DNA from 2 places in the Paenibacillus sp. ACRSA genome. Region 2 is predicted to be linked to the other one. Evidence: a T-box and tRNA genes for the amino acid it is inferred to sense, from the RefSeq annotation. Region 2 holds a T-box; the other holds one or more tRNA genes.

Region 1 (15,074 bases), on a different contig from region 2:
TCGGGCGAAGAACCTTCAGATTCGCAAAGCTGAGGTACAGATGAAAGAAACGCTGCGTAAGCGGGATGAGATGGATCCAGTGGAATTCGAAGAAGCGACGATTGCTTTTGAAGAGCTGCGTCAGGAATTGGCTGATCTGGAGGAGCAGTTGGGGAAAGCGACTCTAACAGCTCCATTCGGGGGAACAGTCATTGCCGTTCAGGTGGAAAAGGGTGCTGCTGTCAAGGCGTATGATCCGATTGCCACGATTGCTGATACTTCGAATCTCGTCGTTGCAGCTACGTTTGCCAAAGAAGATCTTGAGAAATTCTCTGTAGGCATGAAAGCAGACGTTGATATTAATGGCGCAGGTAAGGTCTCTGGAGTTATTAAAGTTATGCCAACTGCGCAATCTTCAGACAGCGGAAGTGGTAGTGGGGGAAGTTCAGGAGACGCCAATACACCTCCGGCAAAAGAATCACTTGATCAATATGTGATCGTTTCCTTGGCGAAAATGCCTAAGGGCGTTGAACGCGGTACACCGCTTACAGTATCCATTGTAACGCAGCGTACCAAGGACGCAGTTGTTATTCCAGTGTCGGCTCTTCGTTCCATTGGATCAAGAACCTATGTCCAGGTTGTAGAGAACGATGGCAGCAAACGAGAAGTGGATGTTGAGGTTGGCCAGCAGACGTCTACAGATGTAGAGATTCTGAAAGGTCTTACCGTTGGACAGAAAGTAGTGGGTCGCTAATGGGGCTGCCATTGCTTCGGCTGCTGTTCCGCAAAATGTGGAACACTCGCTGGATGACTTTCAGCACATTGATTGGATTAATCGTGGCGGTTGCGTTCACCGTCAGTATTCCGATGTATGCCGACGGTGCGCTGAAGCGAGTTGTAGCCCAAACCTTACAGGACAATAGCGAAGGTTTGCCAGCAGGTTCATTGCTGATGAGTTACCAGGCTCCTGGTGGAGTGAAGACAGATACACTTGGTTTGGAAGAAGTGGATCGGTATATCCGTGAGGATGTGCCGCGTGATATTGGTTTTCCCTTCCATACCTATGTGAACTCTCGTTCTATCCGCAGTACGGAGGTTAATCCAGAGGATCCAACGAAGGTAGATGCAAGCCGGGTCCGTAGCATGAGTCTGGGAACGATGTCTGGCTTGGATTCGCAGGTCAGCTATTCGACAGGACTTAAGCCTGGTAACCAGGTGAAGGATGGGATCATTGAAGCGGTAATGCTGGAAGAGGGCATGTATCGAAACGATCTACACATTGGAGATATTATTGAATATCCCGTGTACAGTGGTTTGGACATTACGCTCCGCGTGAAGATTACGGGTGCCTTCACAGCAGACGATACAAGCAGTCCGTATTGGGTGCAGGGATTCGATAGCATGATGAATGGACTTTACATCGATGAATCCGTATTTAATGACGTTTTGCTCAAGGAAAAAGGAATTCCGCTTCAGAACTCACGATGGTATTATGCGTTTGATCTGAAAGACATTCAGACCAGCCAGATCTCGGGGCTTTCTTCTGTGCTGGAGAGACTTGATATTGATCTGTATCAACGGTTAAAGGATACAAAGGTAGATATCACCTTTGGTGATTTGCTGAAGCAGTTCCGCAGTCAGAGCCTACAGTTGCAGACGATGCTGTTCACTCTTGCGGCACCCATGATTGCAATGGTCTTTTACTTTATTGCAATGAATGCAAGACAATCGCTCCAGAAGCAGGAAAGTGACATTGCTGTTCTTCGCAGTCGTGGTGCTTCAGCAAAGCAGATTTTCTCTTTATATCTGTTAGAGGGAATATTCCTTGGCGCTATTGCCTTAATTGTAGGTCCATTGCTGGGCTGGTTTATGGCGAAGAGTATTGGTTCGGCAAGTGGTTTCCTCTCCTTCGTAGATCGGAAGTCAATCCCGATTGGTGTATCGAAGGAAGCGATTCTCTTAGGACTTGTGGCCGTCCTTGTGGCAATCATTGCGTCTCTAATTCCTGCGATTACGTATGCGCGCGCTACGATTGTGTCAGCGAAGAGAAGGCAGGCGCGGACGGATCGTGCCCCAGTCTGGCAGCGCTGGTTCCTTGATGTTGTTCTGCTTGGGCTTGCCGGATATGGATATTATCTGTTTTATGAACGACAGATGTTGACCTTCCAGACGGGCATGACCACAGATCAACTGCAAGTGCAACCGTTTTTATTCTTTGTGCCTGCACTTGCCATTTTTGCGCTGGGTCTGTTCTTCCTACGGATATTCCCGTGGATCTTGAAGCTGATTCAGTGGATGGGTAAGAAATTTTTACCGGTTCCACTATATCTGACGCTGACGCAACTCTCGCGCTCGTCGTCTTCCTATTATCCGTTGATGATATTGCTCGTTCTGACCTTGGGACTTGGCGTATATAATTCTGCCGCAGCCAGAACCATTGACCTGAACTCTACTGAACGTACACTATACCGATACGGAACAGATGTCATCATGCAGACGGTATGGGAAGGTTCTCCTGAAGTGACTCCACAAGGTTCCGGCCAAAGTGGCGGTTCAGGTGGAGGGCAGCAAGGAGGCGGCAACAGTGGCGGAGGCTCTGCTGGTGGAGGTGCGCCAGGTGGAGGTGGTGGCGCTGGTGGGGGTGGAGGTGCTCCTGGGGGAGGTTCACAACCGACCAAAGTGATCTATTCTGAGCCACCCTTTGAAGTGTTCCGCAGTTTAGACGGAGTAGAGCATGCAGCAAGGGTGATGCAGACCAAGGGGAACATCATCGTGTCTGGAAAATCAGGTGGACAGGGGATGCTCGTAGGGATTGATAATGTGGATTTTGCCCAAGTAGGCTGGTTCCGTAACGATCTTTTCCCAGCACATCCTTATAAGTATCTTGATTTGCTCGGTAAATATGAAGGAGCTGTACTGGTTTCCTCCAAATTTGCTGATAAGTATAAGCTCAAAACCGGGGATTTAGTCTCCATTGGTGTGCAAGGTCAAGCGATTGAATTTGTTATATTCGGCATCCTTCCATACTGGCCTGCACAGTATCCAGATCAGACACCGTTCTTTATTGCGAATCTGGATTATATCTATGATCAAGTACCACTGATTCCTTATGAAGTCTGGCTGAAGATGAAGCCGGATGCCAAAGTTGCACCACTGATGGAAAAACTTGCGGCAGAAGGTATCGAGCTATCATCTGTCCGTGACGTGCGTACCGAACTGGTAACGCAGGGGAAACATCCATCACGGGGCGGCGTATTCGGTATATTGAGTCTGGGCTTCCTTGTATCGGTCATTATATCTTTGATCGGTTATATTCTGTACTGGTTCTTCAATCTCTCAGGACGGGTCGTACAGTTCGGCGTTCTGCGCGCCATGGGTTTATCTCGGGCTCAATTAAGTGGGATGTTGTTACTGGAGCAGGTGTTTACTGCGGGCTTGTCGATCCTTCTCGGCATTGGAATTGGTCAAGTATCAAGTCGTCTATTCTTACCATTTCTACAAACGACAGATAATGTATCTGCACAGGTGCCACCATTCCGAATTGTGTTTGAAGAGAAGGACATGCTGCAACTGTACGGCGTGACCGTCGTTATGCTCATTATTGGGGCTACGATGCTGCTGTGGCAGATTCGTAGACTACGGGTACACCAGGCGGTCAAAATGGGAGAGGAGAGGTAACCGTGATCCAGTGCGAAGGACTTGTGAAAATTTTTAAATCCAGCGATGTGGAAGTCGTTGCCCTTCAAGGTCTCAATTTGACGGTCAACCAAGGTGAGATGATGGCGATCATCGGTAATAGTGGTAGCGGGAAATCAACGTTGCTCAATATTCTGGGTGGACTGGATCGTCCAACAGCAGGCACAGCCGTTGTAGGCGACTGGGATCTGCTTAAGATGACAGATGCGCAACTCGTTGAGTACAAACGTCATACGGTAGGTTTCATCTGGCAAAACAATGGTCGAAACCTACTGCCTTATCTCACGGCACTCGAAAACGTGGAAACACCTATGATTCTTGGTGGTAAGCGTGATCGTGCCTATGCCATGCAATTATTAGAGTGGGTAGGACTCAAGGATCGGATGCACAACAAGCTGCATCAGTTGTCAGGTGGAGAGCAGCAGCGGGTTGCTATCGCGATATCTCTATCAAACCGACCTAAGCTGCTGCTTGCCGATGAACCTACGGGATCAGTGGATTCCGAGACTTGTGACACCATTATGGGAATTTTCCGCAAAATGAACAAAGAACTAGGCGTCACGATTGTCATTGTTACGCATGACTTAACGCTTGCAGGTAAGGTGGATCGCATCGTTGCGATCCGTGATGGACTGACGAGTACGGAGTTTGTGAAACGTAACCCGAACTTGGATGATGATCAAGGCTTATCGCAGATGGGTGCTCAGGATATACATGAAGCATTTGTCATTATTGACCGAGCAGGACGTCTGCAGGTACCTAAGGAGTATCTGGAGGCCTTATCCATCGACAATCGGGCTACATTGGAATTTGACGGTGAACGTATTGTGATTACACCGCCAAGATAATGAATAGGGGGAATTGGGAGATGAAGAACAGGTTGTGGGGAAAACGGGTGCTCGCTGTCTTGGCGACTGCGAGTTTAGCTTTGCCATTGTTAGCAGGCTGTACGGCAAGTGAGGCTAAGGACACGGAACAGCGTGTTTTACGCGTAGCAACACTATGGGGCGGTCAAGATGACAGTTACTTCCGTCAACAGTTTACAGATGCGTTTGAATTGACACATCCGAATATCACGGTTGAAGTCGTTCCTGCTGTCGAACAGAGCAGTTATGGTTTTGGAACGCAGGGGGAGAATCAAGAGATCCCTGATACGGTTGAGAGCCTGAAGAAAATTATGACTGGTGATAATCCTGTTGATGTTATTGTTGCGGATACAGCTACCGTTAAGTCCTTGATTCAGGAAAACATGCTGAAGCAGTTGGATCCGTTGATGCAAGAAGACAAATTCGATACCACGGATATTGTACCAAGTGTACTAGAAGGCATTAAGGACCTGGGAGACCAAAGTATCTACGCATTGACGCCAACGTTCTCCTCTTCTGCGCTGTTTTATAACAAGGGAATGTTCCAGAAGGCAGGCGTAGAGCCACCGACAGATAACATGACTTGGGATGATATTCTGAACCTAGCGACTCGTATGACCAAAGGTGAGGACAAAGACCATGTGTTTGGCTTCTCCTTCAGTACGTATCAAGGTGGCTCACCATACTATTCCATGCAGCAGTATTACAATTCTCTACAACTGAAAATATTTGATGATAAAGCAGAGAAAATGACGGTTGATTCACCACAATGGGAAAAAGTATGGAGTACAATTAGCAAGCTGGCTATCGACAAAATCATTCCTAAAGGCGATGAACCTCAGGATCAGGATCCAAACGGAAGATATAATCCGCTTCAGGGCGATCTGTTCCTCAGCAGCAAAGCAGCGATGGTTATTGGGGACTACAGCTATATTAACCAACTCATTGATGCCAACAAAAATGCGGATAAAATGGAAGGATTCACAAAGGTAGAATGGGATGTGGTTACACCACCGGTTCACCCTGAAGCTCCTGAAATTGGAGGCAACATCTATTTGAGCAGTTTGATGTCCATCAATAGTTCGGCTCAAAATCCGGATGATGCCTGGGAATTAATCAAGTATATGAACAGTGAGGACTGGGCAAAAATCAAAGCACGCAGCAGCTACGAGATGGTATCCCGGAAAAGCTTTATTAAACCGAAAGAAGGTTTAGACTATAATATCCAAGCGTTCTACACGTTGAAGCCTGTTCCACCAACGAATAACAACCTGGATAAACTGTATCAAAAGATGCCTAATCTCTGGCAGGTAAGTGACAAAGGAATGGAGTACTTCAATCAGGTTCTCGATAACAAGAAAACACCAAAAGAAGCGCTTGGTGAGTGGGCAGCCAAAGGTAATGAAATGCTTGAGAAGCTGAAGAAAGATCCAAAAGCAACATTCTAACGCTCGTCGCTTGTTCTGAAGAATGTGTAAGCTAACTTCATGAGCATGCCTTCCTTAAATAGCCGCTGAAGAATAATTTCTTCGGCGGCTATTTTTACTTGAATTGGGGCAACCTACAAGAAGAGGTGCAGGATACATCACAACGAAGAAAGGACGAGCAGCATGCATTGGATATATTTCAGTAAGTTATATGCAACCAAGTTTCAGGCAGGCTGCCTTGCCAAACGTTTAGAGCAGGATGGATGGATCTATGGTCACAATGAACCTGCTGAAGTGGAGGTATACCGTTCCCGTAAAGGTCGATATGGTGTACGATTTATTCCCTAACATTACCCCTTGACTTATTGGGTAGATATGATGTATATTAATTAAGTCGCTGTTTTACATTTTAACTGACGCGGGGTGGAGCAGCCCGGTAGCTCGTCGGGCTCATAACCCGAAGGCCGCAGGTTCAAATCCTGCCCCCGCAATTTAATTTTTACTAGATGATTTACAGCCATCATCTGAACGTTATACATTATGTCGAGGGCCCTTAGCTCAGTTGGTTAGAGCGGTCGGCTCATAACCGATTGGTCACAGGTTCGAGTCCTGTAGGGCCCATACTTTTGAAACCTTGCTTATATGGCAAGGTTTTTTTCTTTTCAGTTGTGATTTAATTAGGGTGGGTGTAAGGTGGGATAAGTTCCCTCCCAAATATGCTGAAGTTGTTTATATTAATTGATGTGAGAGGTGAAGTTGGGGAATGAGCAATAAGCGCTGTACTATATTGATAGCGGTTACTTCGATGTTCTTACTAATCTGTATGCTTCTTTTGTATAAAACTGTTCAGGAGAATCAAAGATATGAACAATTTATATCTACACAGCTAAGTGAATCTTTATCGGCATTGGTTACAGCGATTGTGGCCAATGATGAGATACTCCAGCAATATCATTTAAGTGAAGGGGAGAACCTCTTACCAGAACATGCAACCAACCTATGTGCCAATTTCACAACTGTGAGTACAAAATATAATCATTTACTGAACGCAGCGTTACATCTAAATAAAGTGAACAATGCGGATATCAATCCTGTGCTAGGAAATGTTGCTCAGGATATAACCTTTTTTCTGGCACGATCTGTTATTGGCAATGATCTCCTCGGGGACTGCAGCCTAATCGAAACAACCATTTCACTAGATGCGGTGCAAAGTCAGAAGATAGCAGAAATACGAGAACTGAACAACCAGTGGTCAGGTATAGTAAAAAAATACGTACCTGAAGCGACAGCAAGGGGTGTCAGTGATGTTGATTGGAACGATATGATTAACGATAAAATGTGGATTCAATTGTTAGAGGAACTTTCTGTAGATGCGGGTCAATCGGGGATTAATCATTTTTTTAACTAACCTTGTTCATTTATAGGCCTACACACCAAAAGAACACTGGCATATCTGACCAGTGTCCACCTTGGAACAAGTGAATGGATTCCTTTTATAGTAAAGGCAATAAAATGGCGATCACACCGATCATGATGAAGATAACACCTGAGCTTATGCCTATGATTCCACTTGTTTGGGAGTTATGTACGTTGCTTTCTGTACGTGAAATACGACTGAAAAACTGTGATATTTTGGAGTTAGGGTTTTTATAGTCGTATAGGGAGAGTGCAATGACGATCACGCCCAATATAATCATTAATATTACGGTCACCCCCTCGGTAGTGATGTATATTTTATATACGGGAATTATTTGAAATAGTTCCAATTATAAAGTCATTACCTTTTGAAAGAGCCTAGATGATGGAGACTAATAACTATAATTATTGAGATATATGATATAATTGTTATAATTTAGCATGAAGTGGGGTTGGATACATGAACAGCGGTGGTGCAAGTGCAGTAGGTTTGCCAGGATTATTACTTTTAGTATTGTTTGTCGCAGTCATTGTATTTATAGTCTATTTAATCATTTCAAGAGTTAGGAAGAGCTCGGGTAGTGTACAAAAAGAAATCTCTAATCTTCGTAAAGATATCCAAGTTCTGCAGGATAAAATGGATAGGAATAACGGTCATACAGGTGACAGAAACGAAGGACAAGAAAAGGTTTATACACCCAAGTAACAAAGAACATCACGACAGGAGCGCCTGTAAAAGTGCAAGTTTGCTGCTGGGGTAGGGATGAATTTCTTAATCTGCTTCGGTGTGGTTACTTCAAAAGGATTAGGGACGATACGGAGGGTCATTGGGTGATAAGCCCGATGATCTTTTTATTTATGCAAACTAGTAACAGTGTCCATGCCATATTATAAATCTCGCATATATTATCGTATCCCAGTATTAGGAGGTAGATTTAATGAGTCAATTTATTGATGCGAGAACTTCGCAGAATGCAAGTTTGGCGAACTCGATTGCTATTCCAATTTTGGTTCTGAATACGCCCCAGTTATTTGGTCAGATTGGACTGGTAACCACTGCAGGCATTGGTGCTAATCCGCGGGTGCAATTCAAGGGTACAGTATCGGTACAGCTGCCATTGGCACTTGTAGGGATCACGATTACAATTGTCAGAGGAACTCAGCCAACTGATCCGGTTATATATTCGGCTACTTCTACGTTTAGTTTAAGTGTATTGGCTCCTCAAATTATCACCTTCTCCGCGGATGACTACAACCCACCGATCACACCCCAGTTGACTTATACTGCATTTGTAAGTTCGAACTTGTTAGGATCGGTTCGTGTAGGCCCTGAAAACTTTGATGGGGTATTGTATTCAGACTAATGTACAGCTATACGCCATACGTTTGCGGGTACGAATACTCTGTGTTAATGATTGATCCTGCCTTGATATAGGCAGGTTTTTTATTTGGTATAGCTGAAGTTTCTGCATATGAGGATCGATTTGGTTTATTTAAGAGAGACCTTAACATGGGGCAATTCTGGTTATGATATAATGCATAACAGTGTGTAACGTTTACATGACTGGGATTTGCTTGATTGGCTTAGACTGTGTGAAGTCTTGGAACGTTAAGAATTATGGATAAAAGGCGGTTTATAATTAATGATGCATAATGAAGGACAACGGTTCCGTTTCAGTGAAGCACCTGTGTGGGAATGGCAACGTGCTTACTATGAAGAGCGTGGGCTTGATGCGTGGACGGAAAATCAAGTTCCGCAATATATCACTAGTAACCCGATGATCGCAGCGGCGTACGCCGAAATGATATTTGGCTTTTTGCAAGACTTGGCAGCGAAGGGTAAGACATCGGAGCCAGTTACGATTCTGGAACTAGGCGCTGGAGTAGGTCGTCTAGCGTTTCAGATACTTACGAAATTGATTGAATTGCGGGATTATGCAGCAACGGAGTTGCCTGCTTTTCGTTACGTGATGACAGATTTAGTGATGGAGAATGTAGTGGGGTGGAGAAATCATCCGTCCATGGAGCCTTATATTCAGCAGGGAGTGTTGGATTTTGCTCTGTTTGATGCAATGAAGGATACTGCGCTGGATCTAGTGGTTGCAGGTGAAACAATTCAGCCGGGAGATCTGCAGCAGCCTTTGCTCATTATCGCAAATTATTTTTTTGATAGTATCCCACAGGAATTGCTATATGTAGGTGAAGGACAGATTTATGAATGTGATCTCATTCTCTCTAGTGCCGAAGAACACGTCAATCTTGCACCTTCAGAGAAATTAAAGGCGATGGAAATCAGTTATGCTTACCGCCTTGCACCTCAGTATAGTGCGGAATCGTCCCCTTATCGCGATGTTGTTTCATTGTATGAGGACGAGTTGGAGGATTCACACATTCTGTTTCCAGAAGCTGGACTGTCCTGTCTTGAACGACTGGGGACTTTATCTAGTGCAGGGTATATGCTTATTACAGCAGATAAAGGTGATCACCGGCTAGAGTACTGGAAATTCGCTGAGCCGCCTGAATTTGTTCTTCACGGCAGTTTCTCGTTGACGGCGAACTATCATGCGATTCGGTATACGTTGGAGCAGCAAGGAGGCCTAGCTTGTTTTACAACGCATCATTATAAGGATATCAATGTCGGCTGTATCCTGATGGTCGCAGAGCCTAAAAGTTATGTGAATACCCGTCTGGCTTACCTGCGAGAGGTTGAACGTTTTGGGCCAGATGACTTCTTTAGTTTGAAAGAATGGTTCGATCAGCAGGTAACTAGAATGGAGCTCAAACAAATTCTGCCTTTTTGGCGTCTAGGTGGTTATGATGCAGAGTTTCTAATTCTATGTGCGGAGCGTATTTCTGATCTGCTACCAGATGCAACCGATGAAGAAATGATGGATATGCAGCACGGAATGCATTCCATGTGGTCTTCATACTATGTGATGGATAAGCAAGGGGAATTGTCATTTATAACAGGTCAGTTGTTCCATGCGATGTACATGTACGAGGATGCAAAGTATTTTCTAGAACGATCAATGCTGTCAGACAAGGACAAGTTCAACACGGATGTATTGTATGATCTGGCTGTTTGCTGTTATGAGCTTGAGATGGAAGAAGAAGCTCTAGCGTATACACGTAAAGTGCTGGCATTGGAGCCAGACCATGAAGAGGCTGGTTCGTTGCTTGAAAGTCTGGAAGGCTGATGATTACGTTCTGTCTAAGGTGCAAAGGATACACTAGTTAGAACCCAATAGAAGAAAATTAAACCAACGAGGAACAGGGCACTTAGTCCTAAAAGAACACCAATAATTAGTTTGTCCCACTTTCCAATTTTTCGCATATTAACCCTCCTAAAATATAAGTGTGTTATGGAGTGAATTGACTTTTGTAGATATAAGTTGATGGAACAAGTATACATTATTGTCTGCTATAGGAGGAAGATGGAGAATGAGGATTATTATTGGGCAACCCAACCTTGAGCCCGGATTAATACAATTAGAAAAAGAGCTTAGGGAATACGCGAATGCGGATATTTTGTTGTATCCCGAAGGGTACTTGAACCAGAATGTAGAAGAGGCTTGCAGGCTTGCGGCTACATACGGAACGATGATTGTATCGGGACACTGCAGATTAGATGAGCGTCCCAAGGATCGAACCATTATCATCGACCAGCACGGGCAGGTTGTGATGGAGAAAGCGAAGTACACACCTGCCGTAGTTGTCAAGCAACAGGATGTGGCGATCAGTACTCTATTATGTGATGAGATTGTTTTACAGGGGTTTCAGCATGATGAGGAGCGGGTTGATCTACTCTTACATTCAATCGGGGTAGGGATGTTCAGTGAGGAGCAGTACAATGAATGGCTGGAGGTGGCTCGCGCGATCGCTATTCGCAATCAATGTATGGTGATGGGTACCAGTCATGCGGATGGATCGTATCGCGACAGTGACACCTCTATTCCAATTGCTTACTGTATATCCTCCGATGGTGAGGTTGTATTTGCATCGCATAATGATACTCGAACCCGAGTCGTTCTAGTGGAGCGTAAAGGAACTGACGAGGTCACTACACCGAAGCAAGGACGTTTTTTGATAAAAGTGGAGGGGTTAGAGTGATCCCATGAGGATTGGGCGTTGCATATAGGGAGAAGCCCGGTCATTTACTCAGCATTGGCATATGTTATCTCATACCTTTTAAATCAAAGGAGGCCAATCACATGAGTCATGTTGGATACGGTTGTGGAAATGTCGGAGGAATCGGACAGGGAATGTGTACTTCTACTGCTGCAATTCTGGTGCTTTTCATCCTGCTCGTCATCATCACGAAGTCTTTCTGGTGTTAGTTTATAACTAAGCTAAATGGACGGTTACACCAAGCTCTGCTGAGATCTCAGTGGAGCTTTTCCTTATGATTTACAGTAAACTATAGAAAGTCTGTCATTTGACAATAGAAAACAATGTACTTAAAATCACATAAGTAACTAAATTTAAAGATTGAAGGGATTGCAATGCCGTTTATTCGCTTCAGAGGCTTTACAGGTCATCAGTTAGAAGAAGTTGTACCTAAAATCACAGAGCAGATGTCGCTCACTTCTAATATTCCGCAAGAAAGAATTAAGGCTGAGCGTTATGATGTACAAGCACTCACTCCTTCTCCAGCTTCTATAGAAATTGTTATGTTTCAGCGTGATCAGGAAATCCATAATCGAATGGCCTCTTCCATATACGTCATTTTGGTCGAAGCAGGTTTGCCGGATGTACACATATTTTTTAGTGTTTTGGAGCCTACTCTATATTACAAGCAGGGGAAACCATTAACGGATTACCCTCTGAATTGAATGAGATGTGACCCAGTATATAAGTTGATCAAATAAAAAATCTGATCCAATTGTGCTTGGATCAGACACAGACGAGCAAATGCTGCTCGTCTTTTTTATTTATAGTGAGATCTGATTATAAGGTAAGACAGTTAGAATAAAATTCATTCTTGCATGCATAAATGCCTGTTTCTCCGACATATACATGATCGATTGTAACTGTGGTATCATGCCGCCACGAGTGAAAATGCAATTAATAACATCACTAAACTAGTCATACGAACAAAGACCATATACGGCTTGCTAGGCTCGGATTCCCCCTTCACAATCCAACCGTAACGTAGGAACCATCCGAACTTTGGGAAACAAAGATTGATAATGCACAGTATCATGAAAATAAAAAAGAGGGTTCTCATGCTCGATCTTCCTTCCTCGTTCAGGAATGGCCTCAATCCACTTATCGACGACGTCTATTGAAAATGAATAAGATCAGAATAACGATGATGAGAATGAACAGAAACTTCATGTGTATTCCTCCTAAGTTTATGAAAACATTAACCTTTCCGGCACCGTTTGAACAACTATGTTACAATTAATGATATTGAATTAGTATGATCACATACCAAATTGATGACATGCAACCATTTATTATTGATCATTGTTGAAGGCAGATAGAAGCAGGAGGGAAGCATGACCATTCAAAATCAGTATTCCATGCCCATTCAGTGGGAGTTTTTAATTTCTAAGCTTAAATCTTCCGTAACTGTGGTCGACGCAACCTCACCAGAACTGCCCCTGATCTATGTAAACGAGCACTTTACAACATTGACAGGATATTCGTTAGAAGAGTCTATTGGGCAAAATTGTAGGTTTCTTCAAGGGCGTGATACCCTCCCAGAGACAGTAACTAAGATTCGTGAAGCACTCAGAGAGCAGAAGTCAATTAAGATAGATATTCTGAATTACACCAAAAGTGGACACAAGTTTTGGAACGAGTTGAATATAGATCCGATCTTTAATGACGAGGGAGAATGCCTCTTTTTTGTTGGGATACAATATGATATCTCAGAGCGGAAATATGCCGAAGAACAGCTTCGCATGGCAGCGAACATGGCTGAATTGAATAGCCGAGGACAACTAGAATTTATCGGCAAACTGAATCATGAGTTGCGAACGCCGCTCAATGGAATTATGGGAATGATTGAGCTGGTGGGAATGGAAGAAACCAGTATCGAGCAAAAGGAATACCTGGAGCTTGCTCGTCAATCGGGAGAGGCCATGCTGAACATTGTAAACAAGAGCTTGGATATGGCAAAGTTAGGTCGTGGGAAAATGAAGGTAGAGCAGATTGAGTTTCAGCCTTCTAAACTAATTCAGCAGATCATTAAGACGCATGAACTCGCTGCTATACAGAAGCAGATTTGCTTAGTCTGCCATGTTGATCTTGAAGTGCCAGAAGTGCTCGTTGGAGATCCATTGCGCTTACGACAGGTGCTGGATAACTTAATAAACAATGCGATTAAGTTTACGGAGCAAGGTGAAGTGCATATTAAATTGGATGTAGAAGAGACATTGGAGGATGTAACGACGCTGGTCTTTAGCATTCAAGATACAGGGATTGGGATTCCACAAGATCAGATGAATCAATTATTTGAAGCCTTCACTCAGACAGATGTGTCTCATGCACGGAGGTTTGGGGGCAGTGGTCTTGGATTAACGATCTGCAAAGAGTTGCTGGAATTGATGCAAGGTGAAATCACGGTGGAAAGTCAAGAAGGTCAGGGTACACAATTCCAGGTCACTGTACCATTAAAGCGGCAACCGGTGATGCCAAGTATGGGTCATGTAGGTTAAAGGATTATTATATGATCGGAAGAGGGCAGTTCGGGAGAGATCCGGGCTGTTTTTTTTCTGTGCATTCACGTTGTTCCGCGAACGAATGTTCTGATATAATGTAATGGTGAATGGGGGAGAGACAGCATGACGCGTAAACGCACAAGGAAGAGAAGAAATAAAGGAACAGCCAGGTTGAAGAAGCAATGGGTCACCTTGGTCACCCTTGCTTTAGTCGCCTGTTTAGCATGGTTTAATGGAGAATATAAGCTGGGGGATTGGACTTCTATATTTAATGGGAGTAGTAGCCAAGGTGTAGATCATACGCTGATCTTCCCTTCTGAACGCTACCCAGAGACAGCTAATCATATTCGATCGGCCGTTAAGGCAGGTCATTCTGATGTGTGTACAATCGATCGTGATGGTGCTGAGGCGAATCGGGATCTTTCGCTGAAGGGAGTGCCAGTGAAGAAGGGGAAGGATCGAGACGAGTGGCCGATGGCTATGTGTGCAGAGGGTGGTGCTAATGCGGATATCCAATACATTACGCCAAAGGACAATCGCGGAGCAGGTTCATGGGTTGGCAATCAACTTAGTACATATCCAAATGGAACACGAGTGAAGTTTGTTGTTGAATAGCGAGATCTAAGACAGTTCCTAGTGATAGAGTAATGAAGAACGCCAGACTCCTCAAAGTCTGGCGTTCTTCATCGTCCAATGATTCACTTGATTCACTGATGGCTACAAACGGCTGTTCACAGTGCCATACTGCTTAGATGATGCGAACGAATGCTTAACAGGCGTGTGACCTGCTCAACTTCCTCAAACGGAATCCAGAGATTCCCTTGTACTGTACGTAGAAGGAGGATGGAGGAATCGGCAGAGCGTTCTGGAAATCCGGTTACAGATTCACCACTTGTATTACGAACCACAATTTGTTGATTACGACGGATGGCAATTTCTACCTCTTTGTTCATATGTCATTTCTCCTGGTTATGAGATTAGAATCGATATGTCAATAATTTCAATGGTTAATTTGTCTTCTT
Region 2 (15,074 bases):
GACGTCACCCCGTTTATGGAACAGCATGGCTTCGCGACAGAAGCGTTAATTGGTTCATCCAGCCTAGGCGCTATGCTCACAGATGAGCAGCAACAATATTGGCGAGATCGCGGCGAATATGACGAACTGATCCGTTATATGATTGAAGCGGCGAAAGACCCGTCGATACTGGGTGTCTCGTCGCATCTGTTGTACATCGGAAGGAAAAAGTAGTACCCAATTAACGTTGGAGATACGTATAAGCAACCTATAAATATAGAAAAAATAAGAAAAGTGCCCTCTGAAGACAGAGGGTACTTGTTTTTTTTCTCAAAATAGTTCAATATTAAGACATATTACAAAAGGTGATCTACTTACAATAGGTTAGATAGATGACGGATCGCTTCATACCAGGGAGGAACAGGACAATGGAAATCGGAATTAGTACATTTGTGGAGACGAACCCGGATGTAAAAACAGGAGAATTGATCAGTCATGCACAGCGGATTCGCGACGTAGTTGAGGAAATTGTGTTGGCAGATGAAGTGGGGTTGGATGTGTATGGCGTAGGTGAACATCATCGTGCCGATTATGCCGCTTCATCACCTGCCGTTATTTTGGCAGCAGCAGCTTCACAGACGAAGAACATTCGGCTGACTAGTGCAGTAACGGTATTATCCTCGGATGATCCAGTACGTGTATTTCAGGATTTTGCAACACTGGATGGTATTTCGAACGGACGTGCAGAGATTATGGCAGGGCGGGGCTCATTTATTGAATCCTTCCCATTGTTCGGCTATGATCTGAACGATTACGACGAGTTGTTTGACGAGAAACTGGATCTATTGCTGAAATTGCGTGATTCGGAAAAAGTAACCTGGGAAGGCAAACACCGCCCTTCCTTCAACAACCTGGGCATCTATCCACGCCCGGTACAGGAGAAACTACCGGTATGGATCGGCAGTGGTGGTAACCAAGAGTCGGTTGTGCGTGCAGGGTTGCTCGGCTTGCCGCTGGTGCTTGCTATTATCGGTGGTCGTCCTGTGCAATTTGCACCATTGGTAGAACTGTACAAAAAGGCAGCTGCTCATGCAGGACATGATGCATCCAAACTGACCGTTGCTTCTCACTCTCATGGCTTTATCGCAGATACGATGGATGAAGCGGTAGAGAAATTCTTCCCACCAGCACAAGCGGTGATGAACATGCTGGGACGCGAACGTGGCTGGGGACACTACAGCCGAGCAACATTTGATGCGGCACGCAGTCTAGAAGGCGCATTGTACGTAGGTGACGTGGATACCGTAGCTCAGAAAATCATCTACCTGCGCAAAGAAGTGGGCATCACTCGCTTCATGTTGCACACCCCACTCGGCACAATGCCGCATAATGAGGTTATGCGTGCAATTGAGCTGTTAGGTAAAGAGGTTGCTCCAATTGTACGCAAGGAAATTGCACGTTGGGAAGCAGAGAACGGCGAGAATAATTAATAGAATAAATTTAGTTGTGGGATACTTGACTTGGGAGATGTAATTCCCATATAATATCCGATAACTTCAATAACTAGAAAAAGCTGTGAAGAGAAAGAGTACCATGGTGATATCTTTCAACAGAGAGCCCCGGTTGCTGAAAAGGGGTAAAGAATAACCTTGGGAATATGGTCTCTGAGCTGCGCACCGAAACCTCATGTGGTGGTAGGCTGCGCCGGAACCCGCCACCGTTATATGGCTAGGGTATACGCGCAGAGTCTGCGTTGTACCTGAAGAGGTCAATGTCGTGAGGCATTTATAAATTTGGGTGGTAACACGTGAGCACAACTCTCGTCCCTTTGGGGATGAGGGTTTTTTTGTGTCCAAAAAAAAGGAGGTTGTTTGAAATGAAGCATGTTTTTATTGGTGGTGCTTGGCCCTATTCCAATGGTTCATTGCATTTAGGACGTCTTGCAAGTCTGCTTCCAGGTGATGTCCTTGCCCGGTATTATCGTGCGAAGGGGTCAGAAGTGCTGTATGTATCGGGAAGTGATTGTCATGGTACACCCATTGCCGTCAGGGCAGGTCAGGAAGGAGTTACACCAAGTGATATTGCTGACAGATATCATCAGGAATTTGTTGGCTGTTTCCGCAAGCTTGGATTTTCGTATGATCTGTACTCAAGAACGGATCAGGAGACGCATCACCATATCGTGCAGGAGATTTTTTCGAAATTATTACAGCAGGAATACTTGTATACTCAAACGGTTCAACAAACGTATTGTGAGATAGATCAGCGCTTTTTACCTGATCGTTATGTTGAGGGAGATTGCCCCGTTTGTGGTCATCGTGCACGAGGAGATCAATGTGATTTTTGTTCCTCCTTACTTGATCCCGTTGATTTGACCAATCGGACCTGTAAACTATGCGGACACCCTCCTGTAGAGCGTCCAACAGAGCATTACTATTTTGCACTTTCGAAGTTTCAAGATTTCTTAAGTGAGTATGTGGATCTTGCTGAGGGTTGGCGGGAGAATGCTACACAGCTAACTCGACGTTATTTGGAAGAAGGGCTACACGATCGGGCAGCTACACGTGATCTTAATTGGGGCGTGAACGTACCAGTAGAGGGATTTGAAGAGAAAAAGATATATGTATGGATCGAAGCAGTATGTGGATATTTGTCCGCAAGTAAACAATGGGCAGCAGAGACCGGAGGACAGTGGGAGCCATTTTGGCTAGGGGAGGATCGAGAAATTCTTTCTTATTATGTACATGGTAAGGATAATATCCCTTTTCATACGTTGATATGGCCAGCAATATTGCAGGGAACTGGCGAGTCTCTACATTTACCAGATCGAATTATATCTTGTGAGTATATGACGCTGGAAGGCAAGAAGTTCTCGACAAGTAACAACTGGGCGGTATGGGTTCCTGATATTCTTGAACGCTATCAACCGGATTCCATTCGTTACTTTCTTATAGCCAATGGCCCGGAGAAAAGGGATGGGAACTTCTCGTGGCGTGAGTTTATTCATAGTCATAATGGGGAGTTATTAGGTGCATTCGGTAATTTCGTTAATAGGACATTAGCTTTTGTTGAGAAGTTTTACGATGGTCTCGTTCCTGAAGGGACAATAGATTTGGATTGGGAGCGTGTAACCGCACAGCTTTATTTGAAAAGTGGTCAACTCATAGAAGAAGGCCATCTGAAGGAAGCGGTTGAGCATATTTTCACCTATATTCGTCTGGCCAACAAATATGTTGATGATACCAAACCGTGGATCCAAATAAAGGAGGATAAGGCTTCTTGCAGCAATACATTGTTTACTTGTATTCAAATCATAGCTAATTTATCAAATGTGTTAGAGCCGTTTGTACCTTTTGCGTGTGAGAAAATTAGACGTTTCCTTACGTTGGAGCAACCTAGTTGGCAGCCTATTAAGGCTCCAGCTAATCAGAAGATCCGCGAACTGGAGTTATTATTTGAAAGAATTGATCCCACTCGAATTGAAGAGGAGGAGCAACGACTCGCTAATCAATAAGTGTATGGTTGGGCGCTGTTCACGAGAATACTTTGAGAGGTTTCTCAAGAACAGCGCTCTTATGAAGAAAGGAAGAGCTAACACTCTTACTAAGCCACATTTATATCTAGGGCACCGATCTTCGCAAGTTATCCTTGCACAGAAGGGTTGATCAGTGTGTTCATAATCATCGTTACAGTATGGTCATAGAGCCTCTTGGCTGCTTCTTCACTCTCGATGTGCCCACCTAAATATAGATGAATTACACCATGCAGAGGAGCCCAGATTAGGCGAACGGCAAGTAGAGGATCCTTCTCCTGAATGAGACCTTGCTTAATCGCAACTTCAACGAGTCCGGAGATCTGTTTCAAGGCTGTTGCTGTTCCTTGCAAGCTCTCCGCATCTGGCTTGAATTCGGCAAACGAACCACCAAACATCAGTTGATAAAAGCTGGATTGCTGTATGCCGAAGTCCCAGTAAGCCTGAGTTAGATCTCGGAAATAAATATCAAATGCTGCTTGCGGTAGCACGTTCTCGAACGTCTGAGATAGAAGAGAGCACCCTTCCATATACAAATGCTTCGCTAACCCTTCCTTCTTACCGAAGAGGTTGTAAATAATTTTAGTCGAGCATTCCATCCGTTCTGCCACACGACGCACAGTGACTGCCTCTGGCCCATGCTCTTGAAGAAGGGCGGCAGCGGCATGAACAATATTTTGCCGTAAGTTCTCAGAATGCTGAAGTCGGGCTTCTTGGAATGTGGTTACATTATGTGTTGATTCCTTCGAATTGGATAACTGATCCTTCATTTCTTTCATCCTCATAACCTTATTGTTGTTGAATTGAAACCATATTTCTTATGGTCATTCTACTGTTTAACGCAAGATAACGTCAATTGGATTGGGGATGAGTTGACAAGGTCAATCACTCAAAGATACAATGGTTTCATTAGGAAACACTGTTTCCAATGGAAAACGTAGTTTATACTATTTGCGAAGGATGGTTGAATTCATGGAAAAGGAACAACTGCAATGGGCTCTTATTACGGGTGCCTCATCAGGGATTGGAGAGGTTTTTGCGATTGAAATGGCATCAAAAGGGATGAATGTTGTCCTTGTAGCTAGATCTGTATCTAAGTTAGATAACCTCGCAGCACGAATTAAACGTACATATCAGGTCAAGGCAGAAGTTATTGTAGCCGATCTATCACAAGCAGAAGCACCAAAGCAAATATATGAGGAGTGTCAGCGTCGTGGTCTTCAGATCAACATGTTAATTAATAACGCTGGCTTTGCTACACATGGACTCTTTGAGGAGTTAGATAATATGAGGCAACAAGAGGAAATCATGTTAAACGTGTTGGCGGTATCCAACTTGACCCATCTCTTCTTGCCAGCTATGTTGCAGAATCGGAGAGGGACAGTTATTAATGTTGCTTCCACGGCTGCATTCCAGCCCGATCCCTATATGGCCGTGTATGGAGCAACAAAAGCTTTTGTTCTATCTTTTACCGAGGCATTATACGAAGAAAATCGGAAGCGTGGCGTTCAGTTTTTGGCATTGTGTCCTGGCTCGACGGATACGTCCTTCTTTGACATCGTGGGTGCAGAAGAAGCCTCCGTTGGGAAACGGGATACACCCCAGCATGTGGTGCAGGTTGCAATGAAGGCACTAAAATCGGGCAAACCCTATGCAGTACCAGGGATTAGAAATTACTGGGTTGCTCAGTTCGTTCGGCTCATACCGCGCAGACAGATACTACAGATCGCAGGTAACATGCTTCGTCCTCGTAACAAAAGCAGTAAAGTCCAGGCTCAGGCGTAGTTGATCACATCGAGACGAAACATGTAAATACGGTAAACAGGCGCTGGCCGCGAAAGTACTTCTCACGAACAGCGCCTTTTTCATACAAGCTTGTTAACTACCAATTCATGCACAAGTACAAGCCAACAAACCCATTAATTCGTATGCAATGCTGCAAATAGGATGCTAAGCGCAGATGCGCTTAATGCGGTCAACTGCGGTTTGAGACCCAGTCCTTTGAAATCGAATACGGTGGGTAGCAGCCAGTACAGCATAAGAAGTGTCCAGCAAACACTCGCGATACCTGCGATGAGCAGTTGTTTGCCTGAAATATCCCGTACCGCTGACCCCAACAGACCTGGGAACATCGTGTCACCCATTAATCTCACATTCCAGTACGCAATGAGGAAGAAAATAAGTACCACCAGCATAGTACCCATAATCATCATTGTATCTTTACTCAGCCATAGCTTGATCGCTGTCTGATTTGCACGTTTCATGCCACCGAAGCCGATCAGAAAAAATATAAATCCCACAACTAGCCCAGTGCCAGACGCGGCAGCGCATAGAATTTGAAGGATGATTCCGGCGATACCGACAATCCATACGATCATTCCATCACCTGTTTCCAAGAATGAGGCAAGCTTGAGAAACTGTACAATTGTTTACTACGTCAGTTCGCTACTTGTTAGTATCATTCTATATTGTTATGACTCATTGTACGCCCCATCTTCGTTAGACTCAATATGAATCCACGGTATGTTAGTACATCACAGACCACATAGGTACAGGTAACTACTCGTCAGCTTGTTCGTAGTTTTCTCGGTGCTCCTTCTTCATTTGCACATAATCGGAATCAGACTTGGCAATCTCCCATTGTGCTTTGAAAATAGCTGCGGCCTCTGCTTTTACCTCGTCGTTCTGATACGGCAGAATGGAGCCATCCTCCTTCGAATACTTGCGTCCACCTTTATGGTTGGTGTATCTTCTGGCTCGGGTGTACCCCATCTGGAGGAATTTGCGCGCCATGTCCATTCCCACAAAATCTCCTTGTTCTTTATATTCCAAAAACAGATCATAGATCTTCTGCGAGGATTCGGTTGCAATCTCTGGTGTTTTGAATCGCCAATGCGGAAGGATTTCGCTTTTGTATGGTTCAACCATGAGCACCCCTTGCTCTCCGCGTCCTACAGTATACAGTTCAGGCTGCTTGCGCAGGTCAAGCTCTTTGTAATTCAGGTCGTAATCGAACTTTTTCATCTGCTTGTCATCCTCCTTCATAGTTTTGATTAGGGCTTGCTCTCACATTGGGGAAGACTACTCTGTTTAGTTATTCATTGATAACGTTATACCCGCGAAGATAATATATGAAAAAAGAATAATTGACATATAATATGTCGTTTGTATAATGAGAATAAGTGAGTGACATAAAATACGTCAATAGGGGAGTAATATGAGTCGAGTGAATATGGCATCAATGACGGTTCTGCAATACTTGGCGATTGTCCATCAGTTATCTTACACCGAGTTGTGTAAAACAATCGGAATGACGCCTCAACAATTCAATGATTGGGTCAAGAAACGACGTCCAGTCCCACAAGATCGACTACAGCAAGTAGCACAATTTTTTCAAATAGACTCTTCAGTACTCGTATATGAGACCAACTATTTACGTGATCTCACTCCAGAGAACAAAGTACAGGTGCAGATGATTTATATCAAGCAGCAGCTTGAGCAGGAGGGTGATGCAACTGAACAAGAGGTACTTAGACAAAAGCTCATTCAGCTACAGGAGGAGAAACGAAAACAGACCTTAATCACTCAGTTTGCAGTAGCTGTTAACCAAGCGGATGAACAGCTACTTCAGGAGTACGAGCAATTGGTAAATAGATTAAGCACCTCAGCTAATAGAGATGCACGTTTAGTACGAGAGGAGGACAAGGAATGAGCACGGCTTTCACACTGCAACTACAGGGAACAACTTGGGTATGCAAAAACCAGGATGTTATCTACGATGGTGTCTATCTGTTTACAAATCAACGAGGACTAAGCAAAACAGCCTTGATGCCACCGCCCTCGATTCCTGCAACTTGGATCTCTGTCTATGGCAGTCTTACTATCTCTCAGGTAGGCAAAGAGAATCCGAATGGAGGAATAAATGAAGCGGGTCTTGTTGTTGAACAAACAACACTTTGGTCAAGTGAATATCCAACAGTTGATGAGCGTTCTGCAATAAGTGAGTTGCAGTGGATGCAGTATCTTCTGGATACTAGCAGTACGGTCGAGGAGGCGTTGAAATGTGTTGAAAATATTCGCATAGCCCGAGCCACGTCTCGACTGCATTATTTAATCGTGGATCGTAGCGGAGATTACGCCATCGTTGAATTTATTAGTGGTCAGATGTTTGTGCACCGCAGACCGTTACCGTTTGCTGCGATTACTAATACAGCTTACTGTGAGGCAATTCATGATTTGAAGGCAGGACAGAGTGAGTGGGCATCTAAGACGGACTATGAGCTTAATTCGATGGAGCGTCTCCAAACGGTCACCGATGCTCTTGCTAGTACGAGTCCTAGGCTGAATTCTGGAAACATAATGAATCTTTTTGATCTGCTAGGTTCCTCTAGTCGTCCAGACACTGTTTATTCTTTGGTATATGATCTCGAACATTCCGAGATTCGTATAACAACTAAAAATCACGCGAATTGTATTGGGAAGATACGGCTGAAGGATTTTAACTTCGATAAGTCTTCGCCTGCTCAAGTATTAGATGTGCAAACGGGATGGGGAGCACATAGAGCATTGGTTTTCCAAGATTATTCGGCTGAGCTGAATATGGCAGCAGTGCGTTCCTTTTTCCGAGATCCTGTATTAACATCTGTGTTCCAATGGGAGATTTCCGAGGAAATGATCCATCATATAGCTCATTATCCCGATTCTTGTGTCTGAACAGAGGTTAATGGTGGACAAGAGCAATCATCGTTCAGGAGGGATAAGACTATGGGAATGTCCGGCAGATATGTTGTGGTTACCGACGAGTTAGTTGAATCCATCAAGTCGGGAGAAGTCAGCGTGCACGATTGTCCCGTTGATCTCGATATTGATAAAGTGTGGCAGATGCTGCAGTTCACGTTGACAGGGAAAATGGCAGAAGGTGAGCCACCTCTCGGCTACGTGGTGCCGCTCGCAGGTGAGCAATATCTGGGGAACTACTCGGATATGGATCTGTTTCTACTTACGAACGAACAGGTATTGGAGGCCTACATGGCGATGGAACAACTGGATCGCGATGAATTGAAGGCACGTTTTAGCTTACAGGACATGATGGATAAAGACGTCTATCCTGTGATGGAAGGCTGGGATGAAGAGGCGACATTCCAAGAAATTCTTCAGACCTTGGATGAGGTTCAGGCATTGTACCAAGCGACGGCTGGGAGCGGAAATGGGATAGTCTTTTATATTTTCTAGGTGCGAAGCTGTAACCTGTTTGACCCACCTATAATCGGGTTATTGATAGAAATAGGGCTTACGCCTTAATCTATAAATCCGGTAGAAGAGAGGGAATAGGATATGACACAAGAACAGAACCAGAACGCTGAGAATGAAGAAAACAAAGCCATTCAAGACGATGAACCGGATCAATTTGAAACGCCTGTAACTGCGGAAGACGAAGAGTCGAACAGCGGCAGCGAGGAGAACTCTGGAGCATAAGTGAAGAGCTTGTCTGATATATAGTATTGTGACGAAGACCGGAACTATTTCCGGTCTTTTTTGGCATTTTTTTGTTAATCTGGTTTACAACAATTACCTATAGCCTTCATAATAGGAGTGAACCGTATTATTCGAAGGAGGAGATCATATTAAGAATCGAAGGTTAGCTAAATGGATCGCCGTGCCACTTGTTTTAATGATGGTTGCGCTTACGGGGTGTCAGGCTGTAGGCGGGGTTGATATTAGCAAAGCAATGGCTCAGAGCACAACGGTGAAGTCTGTTGAATCCAAACAATCACTGAAAATTAACATTGAACCAGCAACAGAGCTGGCAACTGCCAAAGACCTTGAAATGATTGAGCTTATTAACTCTATTTCTCTAGATATTAGTGATGCAAAAGTGAAAGACACAAGCACAGCATCCATTGAAGGTGCAGTTGGTTTTCAAGGGAAGAAGTTGCCTTTCCATCTCTCCATGAATGAGAAGGAAATGGTGATTGATATGGAAGGAGCCCAGAAGCCTCTTTACATATCTCTGGAGTCACTTGAGGGACAGGACGACCTGCTCATGATCGACACGGAGGCACTTGAGAAGCAGTTCGAAGAGCTTTCTCCTAAATTGCTTTCTTTTGTAATGAAGCATCTCTCTAATCCGAAAAACATCTCGGTAACACCAGTGCAGGAGTCCGTAAACGGTGAAACGCTAAGTCTCTCGAAATTGCACATGGAGATTACCGGTGAAGAATTGCTCGCAATGGTGAAGCCGTTCTTGGAAAGTGTAGCGAAGGATGAGCAAGGACTGAAAGACCTGATTGGTGATCTGTATGATGTAGTTGTACCGATTATCGCAGCTGTTAATCTGACAGAGCCTACCGACGGCGTTGACTTGAATGCAATGATTCCTGAGTCCAAGGAAGTTGCTGTTGCATCCATGTACGCGATGGTGAAGACAGGTCTGGATGAAATTCTGGTGAGTTATGATCAGGAGCTGGATAAGCTGTTGACCGAGACACCTGAGCTGAAAACGGTGTTTGGTACAGAAACTAAGCTTGTACTCGACTATTTCCTGGACAGCAAACTCGACATCCGTAAACAGACTTTTGAGATGAAGGTAGCATTGCCAGCATCCCAGGATCTTCCGCTCCAATCTGTGACCGTATCAGGTGACAGTGAGCAGTGGAATATTGGCGGCGAAGTGACTGTGGATGCAGTAGACACATCTGCAGGCGTACTCGATATTATGACAACAGAGATCACTCCAGGTACAATGCTACGTAATTTCGATTCAAATTCTGTGATGTATCAGTTGTTAAAAGATGAAGTAGGCATCACAAACAAACATGTGATGTTGGCACCAGATGATGAGTACTTTGGTGTGGTAACTGAGAAAAATACAACATTTGTCCCGCTTCGTTACCTGTCTGAGCAATTGGACGCTGAGGTGAAATGGACAAAAGGCTCGGATAAAATCGTTGTCATTGACGATATCACAGGCAACGAAATTGTGCTGACAGTAGGCTCTAACCAAGCCACCGTCGCAGGTGAGGAAGTTACACTAACTCACCCAGCTTATGTGAACAAAAGCGGCACAACCTATGTTCCACTTCGCTTTGTAGCTGAAGCTCTCGGAGCGACAGTAGACAAGGAGAAAGAAACAGGCTGGATTTACATCGTACGTCCATAAGTGTTAAGAAGCAAAAGACCTTCTCCAGTAATAATTAGGGAAGGTCTTTTTTTAAAATATTCATAAAATGAACGATACACTTACATCTGCTGTAACATTTGAAGCCTTTTGCTAAATCCAGTGCTCCCAGCCGTATAACCCATCTGTGCATAAAACTCATGAGCAACCTGGCGCTCTGGTCGATTGCCGCTGTTCAGAGAAACTGTTGTGATCCCATGGGCAGATGCCCAATGTTCCGCAGCTTGAATGAGAATTCGGCCAATGCCGGTGCCTCTATGTTGCTTATGAACGACCAGAGCTGCAATGCGACAATGACTACCATTTTGCTCATACATATAGAATGTCTGCAATCCAATCATACCGACTGCTCGCCCGTGTAACTCCGCCACCAGTGTCGTATAACTAGGATCTGAAGCAAGATAGGTATAGCGCTCTAGCATATCTGCATACGTTGTTGGATACCCAAGCTGATCCATGAGAGTGACCAAATCTGGAAGATCATCCGGAGAGCTGTGCCTTATCGTAACATCTGTATTCATCCACTCTTCGCCTCTTTTCGTCGTTGTTGCAGGGAGAGTTCAATAATGGAATCCAGCAGTTTGGTAAAAGAGATACCCGCAGCATCTGCACTCTTGGGCAGTAGACTGTTGCGAGTGAGTCCGGGAAGCGTGTTGACCTCAAGCACATAAGGCATGCCATCCCGGATGATCATGTCCACACGTGCATAGACGCTGCATTTTAACACGCGATAACAGGTTAATGCGGTAGCCTCCACATTTTTATGGATGTCGGCAGGTAATTGAACAATCCGTTCCTCGGCGCCGCCGTCATCATACTTGGAGGCATAATCGAAGAACACACCACTTGATCGAATCGAAATGACAGGCAGCATCTTGCCATCCAATATGGCACATGTAATCTCTTCACCCTCAATATATTGTTCAATCATAACGGTATTGTCCCAAGCCAGTGCTGCCTCAGTAGCTTCACGCAGTGCACCAGGCTCATGTACAATCTGCGTGCCGATGCTGGAGCCGCCTGAGTTAGGCTTCACGACCACCGGATAGGAGAGTTGTGCTACTTTTGTGGAAGACAACTCCTCCAGATCACTGACTTGCAGCCATTCTACCGTGGGCACACCAGCTTGCTGCATAATTCGCTTGGAGATATCCTTATCCATGCAGACACTACTTGCGAGTACACCACAGCCTGTATAAGGAATACCCAGTGAATCAAGTGTACCCTGAATGGTACCATCCTCGCCGTATTTGCCATGCAGAGCGAGTAGCGCAATATCCAACCCTATGGACTTCTCAATGAGTTCTCGTTTGTTATTGATAACGACGGGGATAACCTCATACTTCTGTGGATCCAGATGCTTGATCATCTCTTGTCCGGTAAGCAGAGAAATGTCCCGCTCCGAAGATGTTCCACCCATGATGACGCCAACCTTCATGCGTAATCCTCTCCATTCCATAGAATTTTAGCAACTACATTCAACCAGGTATCACTGCATCGTTCTTGCCGTCTCACCTATGATCCCAATACCTTTGCGTATATTGTCATCGCTCACTCTGGAGAAACCCAGACGCATCGTGTTCAGCCCCTGTCCGGGTTCGAGATAGAAGGTATCTCCTGGAGTGAAGGTGACCCCCTTTAATTTGCAGGCAGTAAGCAGATCCCTTGTGCGGAATGCTGCTGGGAATTGTACAAATAAGTGCAGTCCTCCTTCGCCGGATATGCGGCACATGGGGAGATGCTGGCGCAAGCAACGAACAACCAGCTCATATTTGCGCTTATATTCGGTTCGAGCACGCTTCAGATATTTATCGAAATTACCATTGCTCAGATATTGATAGAGCAAGGATTGGTCCAGTGTTGAGGTATGAATGCTCCGAGCCCGTTTCATACTTTCCAGATAATCAATCAATGCAGCATCCGCAATGACCCAGCCTACACGCAGACCCGGAAAAAGAACTTTGGAGAAGCTCCCCAGGTACACCAGCCCATTCCCTTTACCCATGCTGGCGATGAGGGGAGAGACGTGAGAGCCGGAGTAACGCAGTTCTTCATTGAACCCATCTTCGATAATGGGTACGTGATATTGATTCATTAAACGAATAATCTCAGCCCGTTTGGCGGGTGATGTCACAATGCCTGTTGGATTATGGTAGGAAGGCACCAGATAAGCGAGATCATACGAATGCTTCATCAGTTCCTGTTCGAGTTGCCCTAGATGAAGGCCATCTGGCTCCATTTCCACGCCGGTAAGGTGGAAATTATGAAGCTTTAGGTTTTTGATTGCCGTGTGGTGGGTGGGATTCTCACATAACGCTCTACCGCTTTTTTTGCGAAGAGCTCCAAGCACAAGATCGAATCCTTCCGTGAATCCATTCGTAATAAGAATGTCCTTACCACTCAGATCCACGCCTTTGTTCTCCATATATTGACGGAGATACTTCATCAGAGGGCGGTACCCTTGGGCATATCCGTAATTCAGGAGCACTTCTCCTTCAAGCGACATTCGATCAAGGAAAGCCCTCTTCACGTTGTGAAGATCAAACAGCTTCTCATCTGGCGCAATGCTGGTGAACGAGATTTCTCCACGTTCGGCGCCAGAGCCATGCTTCATCAGATCGTATTGCTCCGCCTGAATCGCATAGTCGCTAACGTGACTGTTCCAATCGAGCGTCCAACCCGAAGTCGATTCTGGTGTATCCACCGCAGCACTGACATAGTTTCCTTTGCCTTTGACGGCATAGATCAGTCCTTCCTCTTCAAGCTCGGCATATGCGAGCAGAACGGTGCTTCGGCTTACTCGCATAAGCGTACTTAGTTCTCGGGTTGAAGGAAGCTTCTGGTCTGCCTGTAGGCCGCCTTTGAGTATGAGTCGCTTCATATAATCTTTAACTTGTATATATACAGGGCGGTCGTCCGTCAATTGTAGATCGGAATACATCCCATCACTCCCTCTATGTGCTATCTTGCCATATTATAAATACGCCGGAAAGAACCACGATACCTTTGTTTCGCAGCATAGGTGGTTAAGTAGCTATTAGAGGTTGTTCAAAAAGTTCGCTTTTGATTACGAAGGATGCCTAGCAGCATCTCAGCATCGAATATGGAATTCAGCCGAAATAAGTGGGATGCTTACGAAGGTTGTTTCCTTCGGAAACAATGTAGTTGCTCACGTAGCTTTCCCTACGCTCCGCTACTCCATTTCGATCTTCATCCCATCTTCTCGGTACTGAAAACCGACCTTTTTGAACACGCACTATTGTTCAAAAGACAAATAAAAAAGCCCTGGCTTCTGCCGGGCTGTCTGGTAAAACTAGATCCTGTTTTTTTCTATAGTTCTGCTGCTATAACGTTCTAAGATTGCATGGCATGACTAATCTCTCTAGGATCAAAAGCTACTTGTCCTTCTACGTGTGTCTATTTAGTTCGTACGACTATCATTGCAGGCTTTCTACATGAATCCATTGCTATAACATTCGTCAATCTAGTTCTTGCTACGTTTGCTTGCTGCAAGGGTCGAATAGATGATAAATCTAAAAGCTGTTGGCTAATTGTGACACCGACTGTACTCTTATGTGGCCACATGACGAATTCAGTATGAAAAAGAGTGCCAATCATAGGGTACAATAGACGTGAGTAGATATAAAGACGTATGTCTTAGTGCCCAATTTCTTCCTCATACCCCTATAGTACCACTTTGAATCAGGGAAGTTAACCTTTTTTTTGAAATATTTGTCGTAATAGTTGAAAAAAGCGTGAATTGTGCGTCTAATAGTGCAAATTCAATAAGAATGGCTGGTTGAATGACATCTTTTACATTGAGATGCATTAGGCATCCGTCGTAATTAAAAGTAGAATTTTGGAACAAACTAACAGAATGAAATAGTCTCCTTTTACAATATGTGATAGGATGTAAGCCTATAGATAATGAGGAAGTGAGCCAATTGATTCAAATTACTGTGCCAACACCAGATGTCACCATCACGAAGCAGGTTAATCCACAGCTTAGCCATATTTACGGATTTACTGATTTTCATCTCATCACACGTGAACAGGGCGGCATTTATATGTTCTACAATGCTGATGAAGAGTTGTTATTTGTCGGAAAAGCGAGAAAATTAAGACCACGCATTAAGAAGCATTTTGAGGACACTGTATCCCCAATCAAGAATCACCGTGAAGAAGTGACGAAGATTGAAGTATGTCTGGTTGAAGATCCGATGGATCGTGAAATTTATGAGACGTATATCATTAACACGATGCGTGCGAAATACAATGTAGATAAAGTGTTGTATAAGTAAGTTTACGAGTACGAGTAAGCTGAACAAGTAAGGTAAGGTGAAACCGCACTGTTGAGGGCTATCCTTCTCAGGTGTGACTTACGGA

Evidence for each region. A T-box is a leader RNA that pairs with one kind of tRNA and senses whether it is charged. The one in region 2 lies ahead of metG (methionine--tRNA ligase), so its partner is inferred to be a tRNA-Met.
Region 1: it encodes a tRNA-Met, which carries the amino acid that the T-box ahead of metG (methionine--tRNA ligase) is inferred to sense. The anticodon was not compared.

Annotation. Positions count from the first base shown of each region.
Region 1 covers NZ_JAKRNP010000001.1:554,359-569,432, reverse strand. The annotation lists gene MH215_RS02655 (efflux RND transporter periplasmic adaptor subunit) at 1-733, shown strand, start outside; gene MH215_RS02650 (ABC transporter permease) at 733-3,657, shown strand; gene MH215_RS02645 (ABC transporter ATP-binding protein) at 3,660-4,523, shown strand; gene MH215_RS02640 (ABC transporter substrate-binding protein) at 4,544-5,989, shown strand; gene MH215_RS02635 (hypothetical protein) at 6,152-6,316, shown strand; tRNA gene MH215_RS02630 (tRNA-Met) at 6,386-6,459, shown strand; tRNA gene MH215_RS02625 (tRNA-Ile) at 6,516-6,589, shown strand; gene MH215_RS02620 (hypothetical protein) at 6,732-7,376, shown strand; gene MH215_RS02615 (hypothetical protein) at 7,462-7,665, opposite strand; gene MH215_RS02610 (hypothetical protein) at 7,845-8,090, shown strand; gene MH215_RS02605 (hypothetical protein) at 8,323-8,748, shown strand; gene MH215_RS02600 (tetratricopeptide repeat protein) at 9,028-10,581, shown strand; gene MH215_RS29000 (hypothetical protein) at 10,596-10,718, opposite strand; gene MH215_RS02595 (hypothetical protein) at 10,826-11,494, shown strand; gene MH215_RS02590 (YjcZ family sporulation protein) at 11,596-11,721, shown strand; gene MH215_RS02585 (DUF1904 family protein) at 11,887-12,216, shown strand; gene MH215_RS29305 (DUF6199 family natural product biosynthesis protein) at 12,423-12,611, opposite strand; gene MH215_RS02580 (sensor histidine kinase) at 12,886-14,049, shown strand; gene MH215_RS02575 (NucA/NucB deoxyribonuclease domain-containing protein) at 14,176-14,667, shown strand; gene MH215_RS02570 (hypothetical protein) at 14,784-15,005, opposite strand.
Region 2 covers NZ_JAKRNP010000004.1:209,821-224,894, forward strand. The annotation lists gene MH215_RS14385 (class I SAM-dependent methyltransferase) at 1-213, shown strand, start outside; gene MH215_RS14390 (LLM class flavin-dependent oxidoreductase) at 408-1,469, shown strand; T-box leader at 1,546-1,810, shown strand; gene metG (methionine--tRNA ligase) at 1,856-3,493, shown strand; gene MH215_RS14400 (TetR/AcrR family transcriptional regulator) at 3,622-4,281, opposite strand; gene MH215_RS14405 (SDR family NAD(P)-dependent oxidoreductase) at 4,484-5,296, shown strand; gene MH215_RS14410 (hypothetical protein) at 5,431-5,889, opposite strand; gene MH215_RS14415 (DUF4385 domain-containing protein) at 6,071-6,535, opposite strand; gene MH215_RS14420 (hypothetical protein) at 6,729-7,223, shown strand; gene MH215_RS14425 (carcinine hydrolase/isopenicillin-N N-acyltransferase family protein) at 7,220-8,224, shown strand; gene MH215_RS14430 (YfbM family protein) at 8,276-8,743, shown strand; gene MH215_RS14435 (hypothetical protein) at 8,846-8,986, shown strand; gene MH215_RS29240 (copper amine oxidase N-terminal domain-containing protein) at 9,168-10,670, shown strand; gene MH215_RS14445 (GNAT family N-acetyltransferase) at 10,751-11,209, opposite strand; gene MH215_RS14450 (D-alanine--D-alanine ligase) at 11,206-12,126, opposite strand; gene pdxR (MocR-like pyridoxine biosynthesis transcription factor PdxR) at 12,178-13,629, opposite strand; gene MH215_RS14460 (nucleotide excision repair endonuclease) at 14,633-14,989, shown strand.